2 regions of the Micromonospora sp. NPDC000121 genome follow, and region 1 is predicted to be linked to the other one. Evidence: riboswitches for the same ligand, from Rfam matches in the RefSeq annotation. Region 1 holds a riboswitch; the other holds the start of a gene.
What was found. A riboswitch is a leader RNA that binds a small molecule or an ion and turns the genes downstream of it on or off. The one in region 1 is predicted to bind S-adenosylmethionine.
Positions count from the first base shown of each region.

Region 2: it holds a riboswitch for S-adenosylmethionine, as region 1 does, so the genes downstream of both, thrC (threonine synthase) here and ACFY23_RS11780 (hypothetical protein) in region 1, are expected to answer to the same signal.

Region 1 covers NZ_JBIAZP010000003.1:262,239-266,602, forward strand. Annotated here, with positions in the region: gene ACFY23_RS11770 (nucleoside hydrolase) at 1-669, shown strand, start outside; gene ACFY23_RS11775 (ribokinase) at 636-1,598, shown strand; gene ACFY23_RS11780 (hypothetical protein) at 1,836-2,438, opposite strand; SAM riboswitch class IV at 2,467-2,587, opposite strand; partial or broken gene ACFY23_RS11785 (DUF6244 family protein) at 2,734-2,826, opposite strand; gene ACFY23_RS11790 (hypothetical protein) at 2,900-3,187, opposite strand; gene ACFY23_RS11795 (tetratricopeptide repeat protein) at 3,513-4,364, shown strand, end outside.
Region 2 covers NZ_JBIAZP010000004.1:278,916-283,279, reverse strand. Annotated here, with positions in the region: gene ACFY23_RS14805 (GNAT family N-acetyltransferase) at 1-879, opposite strand, end outside; gene thrC (threonine synthase) at 1,249-2,535, opposite strand; SAM riboswitch class I at 2,546-2,681, opposite strand; gene ACFY23_RS14795 (hypothetical protein) at 2,854-3,579, shown strand; gene ACFY23_RS14790 (hypothetical protein) at 3,628-4,364, opposite strand, start outside.

The sequences.
Region 1 (4,364 bases):
GTTGCGGTCCCGTCGGGCGCGCGGCTGCACGGCGAGTACGGCCTCGGGCCGCTCGTCCCCACCCACGGCGCCGAGTTCGGCGGCGACGTACTCGTCGACCGGTCACTGCCGGCGCACACCGACTACCTGGTGCTCGGCCCGTTGACCACCGCCGAGCGCCTCGCCGGGCAGGTGAGCCACTGGCCGGCGCATGTCCGGTTGACCATGATGGGTGGGGCGTTCTCCCTGCCCGGCGTGGTGCGGGGAGCCGAGCCGAACTTCGCCCGCGATCCCCGGGCCGCTCGGCACCTGTTCGCCGAGCCGCCCGGCCGCGGGGTGCGGGTCGTGCCGACGGACGCGACCACCCTGGCGAGCTGCCCACCGGAGGCCGTCCGGCGGGTGCTCGCCGGCGGCACCGGCTGGCCAGGGGTGCGCGCGCAACTGCTGGCGCACTACTGGTCCGGCACGGCCAGCCGATACTGCCACGACCTGGTGGCCGCAGCTGTCGTGGCGCGCCCGGAGGTGGTGGCGGTCGAGACGCCCGCCACGGTGGCCGTCGACGCGTACGGCCGGTCGGACATGACCCCGCAGGGGAACGTGGCCGTGACGGTGGTGAGCCGCCTCGACGAGACGGCGTGGCGCGAGATCGTCCTGGCATGGGCGACCGACAGAGAGGCGACGGTGCGTTGAACGGCCCGAAGATCGCGGTGGTGGGCAGCGCCAACCTTGACCGCATGGTGGTGACCGACCGGCTCCCCGGGCCGGGGGAGACCCTGACCGCCAGGGAGTATCGGGAAGGTGTCGGCGGTAAGGGCGCGAACCAGGCGATGACCATCGCCACCCTCGGTACGCCCGTCGGCTTCGTCGGATGCGTCGGCGCCGACGCCGCTGGTGAGCAGGTGCGACAGCGGCTCGCCGGCCGGGGCGTGGACGTGTCGGGGCTGACGGTCGTCCATGACGTCCCCACGGGGACCGCGCTGATCACGGTGGACAGCGCCGGCGAGAACGTGATCGTGGTGCACCCCGGGTCGAACGGCGCACTGGACGCGGCCCGCGTCGACCGGCACCGGGACATGATCGCGACGGCAGCGCTCACCCTGATGCAGTGCGAGGTCGGCACGCCCGCCCTGGAGCGGGCCGCAGCGCTGGCCGAGGGCCTCCTGGTGCTGAATCCCGCGCCCGCAACTCCGCTTTCCGACGCCCTCGTACGCCGGGTGGACGTGCTGGTGCCCAACCGGGCCGAGTTGGCGGTCCTGGCCGGCACGTCCCTGCCAGAGAGCCTGGACGACGTGGCGAGCGCCGTCGGCAAGCTCGGGCTCGCGGCGACCGTCGTGGTGACGCTCGGGTCGCAGGGCGCGGCCGTAGTGGAGCCGGACGGCCGGGTTGATCACGTTCCGGCGCTTCGTACCGAGGCCGTGGACACGACCGGCGCCGGCGACTGCTTCTGCGGAGCCCTCGCGACCGCGCTGGTGGCGCGGCCGGGCCGGGCCGTGGCGGAGGCCGCCCGCTGGGCGGCCGTCGCGGCGGCGCTGTCGACACGCGGCCGGGGCGCGCAAGGCGCGCTGCCGACCATGGACGAGGTGTCCAGGGCAATGCTGGTTGCGTCTCCAGGGGCATGACATCAGCAACTGCGCCGTAACCGCCAGCACTTCGGAGCTGGCGGCTACGGCGCACACAGCCGAAGCGCCGGGACACGTCTCCGGGAGTGGTATAGGAGCTGACCCGCTACGGCGCAAAGGCTGATCAGCCACACGACCTCTCGGGTATGGGTTGGACCGCCGGTAGAGGGAGGACCAACACCGCTTCCGTTGGCGATGCCGGGCACACCACCAACAGCAGCTGCGCCGGGATGGCGGTCATCGCGCCGAGGTTAGGAACTTGGCCTGGGCTTGCCGCAGGCTGCTGAGGTCGGCGGGTACGGGCACGACGCCGTAGCGGTCGCATGCGTCGACGCTCGCTCCGAGCGATGGTGGCCACCGCCGCTGCCACTCGACCAGGGGCACGCTTGGGCCCGCGGCGCGCAGTGGCGCGGCGAGACGGTCGAACTCCGCCTGTTGCCACTCACGCAGCGCGTTCCAGCGCCGGGTTGCGGCCATCAGCGAGCCGGCGACCTCGGTGGCTGTGGCCGCTGGCGGCTGGACCACGTCGCCGTTCATGAGTGAGTGCCGTCCCAGTGGCAGTGCGCTGCGGTGGCCGTACCGTTCGCCGACGACCTGCGAGACGTGTCGGCAGGTTTCGCAGCCCAGCCACGACCACCGGGTCCGGGTGGTCACCGTGTCGCGGACGCACAACACGCACAGGTCGAGGTCACTGGAGATGTCCTGCCCCTGCCACTGCTGCGCCCACTCCGGCGTACGTGGCTGGCAGCCGCATCGCTGCTCGCGCGGGACACCACCGCGGAGATCCCCGCAGGTCAGGCAGACCGCGAAAGAGGTTAGGCCCAGCTCTTCGAATGGCACGGTGAACTCGCTTTCCGATGCCCCGAGGCACCCGCTCTTGCCGGGCCGCAGTTCGCGGTCGGCCTGGTCTTCTCCCGGGGGCACCGTGCGCGGGTAGCGCGGTTGCCGGGTCAGCAAGCCGGGAGGCTTGACGCTGACCACTCGTGACGACAGGCAGCATAGAGATCATCGACGCAGGGAGCAACCCCGGGATCAGGCTGGCGGAGGCGGCGTCGGCGGGGTCGTAGAGCGAGTCGGCGGTCGGCTCGCAGGTCCTCTACGCTTCGACGGCCTGCTGGGCGGTGCCGGTGCGTTAGACGAGGAGCACCAACACCTGCTTGATGTTGTCGAGGGCCTGCAGGAGCGGGCCGGGTTGCCCGCCGTGCAGGACCGCGCTGACGAGGTGGCGGCTCCCAGGCAAAGCCCGGGAGCCGCCGCGGTGAGAAACTACGTCAGCCCGCAGTCGGGCCGCACTGCCAGCGTCAGCAGTAGGCCTGGTACAAGGCGAGGTTCTGCTGGTAATACGTGAAGTAGCGGCGCGCCAGGCTGCCGTAAAGGAGGCGGGCTGCCGGATCCGTGCTGCTGAACTGCAACATGTTGTACTTGAGGTACATGTTGAGGTCGCTGGTGTACTGCGCCTTCAGGTCAGCGCAATAGGTACTGGTCGTGGGCGTGGCCGTATCGGTCGCGTGGGCCGGTCCGGCGAGGCCTGCCGTTGCGGTGGCTGTGATGGCGGTGACGAGTGCGATGCGGGAAAGGAAAATGCGCACGCCGATCCTCCTTGAGTTGAGTCTCGCGAGTCCGCCGGAATCGGTTTGCCAGGCGGACCAACCTTCCGCAACAACGGACGCGAATCGGAATCCTTGTAGTGGTCTCGACCGTGGGCGATTGCGATCGCTTGTTGCTGACATGGATGTTAAGAACGGCGTACCTGCTTGATCGTCGGCCGCAGGGTTGATCAACGGGTGGACGACACCCGGTTCTCACTCCACCCCTGGGTGGACCCACGGTGGCCGCCCGGGCTCGGCGACGAGCAACCACAGGGCTGGTCTACCGGCACGCGAACCGACAGGCTGACCTTTAAGCTTGCGGTTCGTGACGACACCCCTTACCCCGGTCGAGGTGGCCTTCGCGCTGTTGCGGGAGGGCCGTCTGGGCGACGCCGAGAACATCATGACGCGCGAGCTGCAGGCCGTCGCGGACAAACACGGTCACGGCAGCCCGGAGTGGGCCTCGGCCCAGTGCGACCTCGGCAATGTGCTGCTGGACGCCGATCAACTCGACCGCGCGATCGAGTGCTACCGCCGCGCCGTCTCCGCGACGCCGCGCGATCACGAGTCCCGCAAGGACCAGTTGACCTACCGACTCAATCTGGGCTTGGCGCTGCGCATGGCCGGACGACTCGACGAGGCCGAGACGGAGCTACGCCAGGGCGTTCAGGAGCGGCTTGCCTTCTACGGTCGCGAGCATGCCGGGTACGCGTTCGGCCTCGAACCGCTGGCGGACCTGCTGCGGCAGCGTGGCGACGTGGCAGGTGCCCGGCAGGTCGTTGAGGAGGTGGTGGCCAACCTGTGGCGCAACGGGCACGAGCGGGTGGCCTCCGCGTTGGCGCTGCGAGCAGCGATTGTGCACGCTGGCGGCACCCGCGAGCCGCTGTTCGTGGGCTTGCACCAACTGCCGGACGAGGTCGTCGAGCAGGTCGGGCGAGTCGTCACCCAGATGCTGGACCACGACGATGCGGCGTCCAAGCCCCTGCTCACCTCCCTGGTCGCTGCGTTGGAGGAGCGGCTCGGCGTTGACCATCAGGCGACGCTCAACGCTTTGTCCGCGCTGGCGAACCTCGGCCGTGATCTCGGTGACCAGGCGGGGCGGGTTGATGCGATCGAGCGCGTGCTCGCTTCGTACGATCGCCAGGGCCGGCAGGAGGAGGCGCTGATGGCAGCGCTC
Region 2 (4,364 bases), on a different contig from region 1:
CAGGTTCTCGATCTTGACGATCAGGCCGAGCCGGTGCCCCCGGTGGGCGGGGTCGACGATGGTGATCTGCTGGAACGCGTGCCAGTCCGCCGAGGCGCCGACGTCGAGCAGGGTCCAGGCGACCACCCGGCCGGACGCCTCGTGGCGCACCGCCGTGTGGTAACGCCGCCGCCCCCGCGCCTCCAGCGCCCGCTCGATGCCGCGGACCCGTTCGACGTCGATCCGCTCGGGCTCCCACTCCACGTCGCCGAGGGGCGCGTCGGCCATCAGCCGGCCGTCGAGGTAGGCGACGTCGGCGGCGTACTCGTCGGGGCTGCGCCCCTGCCAGCGGAGGACTCGGTAGCCGGCGGCCCGGGTCCGGGCCTCGGCCAGCGCGGTGTCCAGCCCGTCGTGGTCGAGCCGGGTGGTGTCGAGCCGGCTGCGGATCTCGGCCAGCGCCGGCTGCGCGCCGGTCGACGCGGCGAAGGCGGCGCCGGCCTCGGGCCGGGCCGGGCCGCCGGGCAGCGTGGCGACCGCCATCCCGAGCACCCGCTTGCGGCCCCGCTCGCGCAGCAGCCGTACGGCGTGCTCGTGCAGCGCCCGACCCACCCCACGACGCCGGTACGCCGGGTGCACGATCAGGTCGGCCGTGGCGTTCTCCGTGTTGTCGAGCTGCGGCAGGTCCAGCCCGAGATAGCCGGCCGGCACGCCGTCGAGCCGGGCCAGCGCCCAGAGCGGGGTGTTGCCGGGCATCGGGTGCCGGATCGCGGCCTCGAAGCGCCGCCGGCAGAAGGGCGGGAAGTCCGGCAGGTCGACGTCGTTGGCCGCCGCGCCGATCTCGTACGCCGCGTCGATCGCGGTCTGGTCGGCGGCGTCGATCGGCGCGATCGTGATGCTCATGCTCCGAGGGTGGCCCGGGAACGACGATCGGGCCAGCGATTAAACCGCTGGCCCGATCGGACGTTGGTCGGGAGGGACGCTCGCACAACGCCTCCGGCGTTGGGTCGCAAGAACTCAAAGTCTCCGGCGAAACGCCCTCCCGCACGAAGCATCTTGCGCCGTCCGGTTCCTGCCGTCAAGTCCTTGTCGGCGCGTTTTCCGCACTCACAGCGAAAAGCCAGTTACCCGGCGGATCGACCCGATCCCCCGTCCGGGCGAGCCGCCCCTCCCCCGTCCGCGCCGCGATCGTGCACGTTGTGCCATCGACCCGCCCGAACAGCAGCGGGCCGGCCGGGTGCGCCCGAGCGCGGCGGGCGGGGGTAGGACAGGTCAGCCGAGGAGGCCGGCGTCGCGGGCGGCGCGCAGCGAGGGCCTGATGCGGTGGGTGGGGCCGGCCTGGGCGGCGATCGCGTCGAGGGTCTTGAGGCCCTCGCCGGTGTTGAAGACGACGGTCTCCGCGGTCGGGTCGAGCCGGCCGGACTCGACCAGCTTGCGCAGCACCGCCACGGTCACCCCGCCCGCGGTCTCGGCGAACACGCCGGTGGTGCGGGCCAGCAACTGGATGCCGGCACGGATCTCGTCGTCGTCGACGTACTCCATCCAGCCCCCGGTGCGGCGGACCGCCTCCAGGGCGTAGAGGCCGGCGGCCGGGTCGCCGATGTTCAGCGACTTGGCGATGCCCGTCGGCTTGACCGGCGTGATCGTGTCGGTCTCGGCGTGCAGGGCGGCGGCGATCGGGTTGCAGCCGGCCGACTGGGCGCCGAAGACCTTCCAGCCGCCGGCCGGCGCCTCGACCAGCCCGATCTCGACCAGCTCGGCGAACGCCTTGTCGACCTTGGTGAGCAGCTCCCCGGAGGCCATCGGGATGACCACCTGCGCCGGGATCCGCCAGCCGAGCTGCTCGGCCACCTCGTAGCCGAGCGTCTTCGACCCCTCGGCGTAGTAGGGGCGGACGTTGACGTTGACGAACGCGGTGTCCTCGAACTCGTCCGTCTCCACCAGCTCGCCGCAGAGCCGGTTCACGTCGTCGTACGAGCCGTCGACGGCGACCAGCTCGCCGCCGTAGACCGCGGTCGTGACGACCTTGCCCTGCTCCAGGTCGCCGGGGATGAAGACCACCGACGGCGCCCCGGCCCGGGCGGCGTGCGCGGCGACGGAGTTGGCCAGGTTGCCGGTGGAGGCGCAGGCGTAGCGGGTGAAGCCGAGCGCCCGGGCGGCGGTCAGCGCCACCGAGACCACCCGGTCCTTGAACGAGTGGGTCGGGTTGGCGCTGTCGTCCTTGACCCAGAGCGGAGCGGTGATGCCCAGCTCGGCGGCGAGATGCGGGGCGGCGACCAGCGGGGTGAGGCCGGGGTCGAGGGTGACCCGGGTCGCCGGGTCCTGGCCGGCGGGCAGCAGCGCCGCGTACCGCCAGATGTTCTGCGGGCCGGCCTCGATCTGCTCCCGGGTAACCGTCGCCAGCGCGGCGGCGTCGTAGTCGACCTCCAGCGGGCCGAAGCACTCGTAGCAGGCGTGCTGGGCGGCGAGCGGGTAGCGGGCCGAACAGGCGCGGCAGACCAGGGCGCGGGCGGGGCTGGCGGCGGTGTCGATGCCGGAGGCGGCGAGCGTCGACGTCATGTCGAGATTCCTCTCATCTTTCCCCGCATCGCGCTCTGCGGCGGGGACGGAATTGGCACCTGCCCCGCCGGTCGCTCTGCGGTGAGCGCGCGGGGTGGTTGCCGGGGCGTCGTCGGGCCGTATCCCTCAGCCCCTCTGGATGAGGTATGCAGTTGTTCCGCCGAGTCTAAGCGCTGTCGCCGCCCGGGCCGACGACAGATCCCACGCTGTGAGCTGCCCGCCTGTGCGGGAGCGCTCACATGGTGACGCGGCCCACTGCCGTTCGGGCTGGCGGAGACCCGCTACCGTGCGGGCTCGTTGACGGAAAGGAACCGCGCGATGCGTCGCAAGCTCGTCCCGGTGGTGGCGCTCTCCCTCGCCTGCGCGCTGGTGTTCACCACCGCCTGCTCCTCGGGCAGCCGGAAGAAGCGGAACCGGTCCGCCGACCGGCCGTCCGGCACCTCGGCCACGCAGGCGACCCCGACCCCCCGCCGCGCGGCCGACCAGCTCACCTGCGCCGAGCTGCGCGACACCCGGGTCGGCAGCGGGAAGGTCCGCTACCGGGGGTACGCCGACCCGATCCGCCTCGTGAACGGCCGCTGGTCCGACCGGAACGGCACGACGGTGGAGTTGCAGCAGCCGTGCGCCGTGGGCGACCTCGACGGCGACGGGGCGGACGACGCGGTCGGCGTGATCGTGCTCGACGGCGGCGGCACCGGCCGCTTCTTCACCTTCGCCGCCTGGCGCAACGTCGAGGGCGAGCCGGACTACCAGGCCCAGGTCGACCTCGGCGACCGTACGCCGGTGGAGAGCGTCAGCGTGCGCGACGGCAGGGCGACGGTCGTCTACCTGACTCGGCCCGCGAACGCCCCGATGGCGGAGCTGAGCATCCGGCGCACCGCCGTCTACCAGCTCAGGGGCACGACGCTGGCCGAGCTGAGCCACACCGACGCCCGGGTGACCGGGGCGTCGGGCGACGGGGACAGCGCCGACTCCGGCACCACGGCGGACTCTCCCGACTCCCCCGACTCCCCCACCCGCAAGCGCAGGCCCCGTTCCCGCTGACGCCCCGCCTATGGTCGTACCGAGCAGACGACCTTGCGACCGGCCGCCTCAGCTCGGGCCCCCTCGGCGGGCTGGTGGCCTCGGTAGCCGTACGAATTCGGTGGCCGTGCAACCCTGCTGACTCACCTCGCCGAGGCAGCCCCACCCCGAGGCCGGTACGCGCTCGAAGTACTGCACGGGCTGCGACGGGATGGCCTCGGTGGTGAACGTGCCCGTGCCGCTCGGGATGCGTTGCTCGTGGGAACCGGTCGTGTCGGTGTACGAGGCGACGATGTGCCACTCGCACGTGTGGGTCGACACCTCGGGTTGGATACGGAACGCCATGTTCGACTGACCGTTGCCCAGTTCGACGACGTTGCGGCGGAAGTACAACTGGCCCTCGTGCGGCTCGCCCTCGTCCAGGACGTACGGGCCGCGCGGTTTGTCCGTCGGCCCACCGGTCAGGTCCCACAGCAGGCCCTGCCGGGACTCGGCACCCGCCGGGGGGATGGTGACGACGGTCTGCGCGGTGGGTGCCCGGCACGAGTCCTTGACGGCAGTCATGTTGTTGATCGTGAGCCCGGCAGCGCGGTCGCTGTTCAGGTTCAGGTCGAACGTCTGGGCATGGCCGCGATTCTCGTTGCCGTCCTCCAGCGGCGCCACATAGGACGCATGCTCGACGACCCGGCCGCCGAGCGGCTTCAGGAACTCCCACACGCGCGACGCGTCGCCGTTCAGGGCGGTGAGGGTGGCCTGCTCGCCCTCGGTCAGGGGCCGGTCGAGCAGCACGCTGAAGGCCTCGGGCA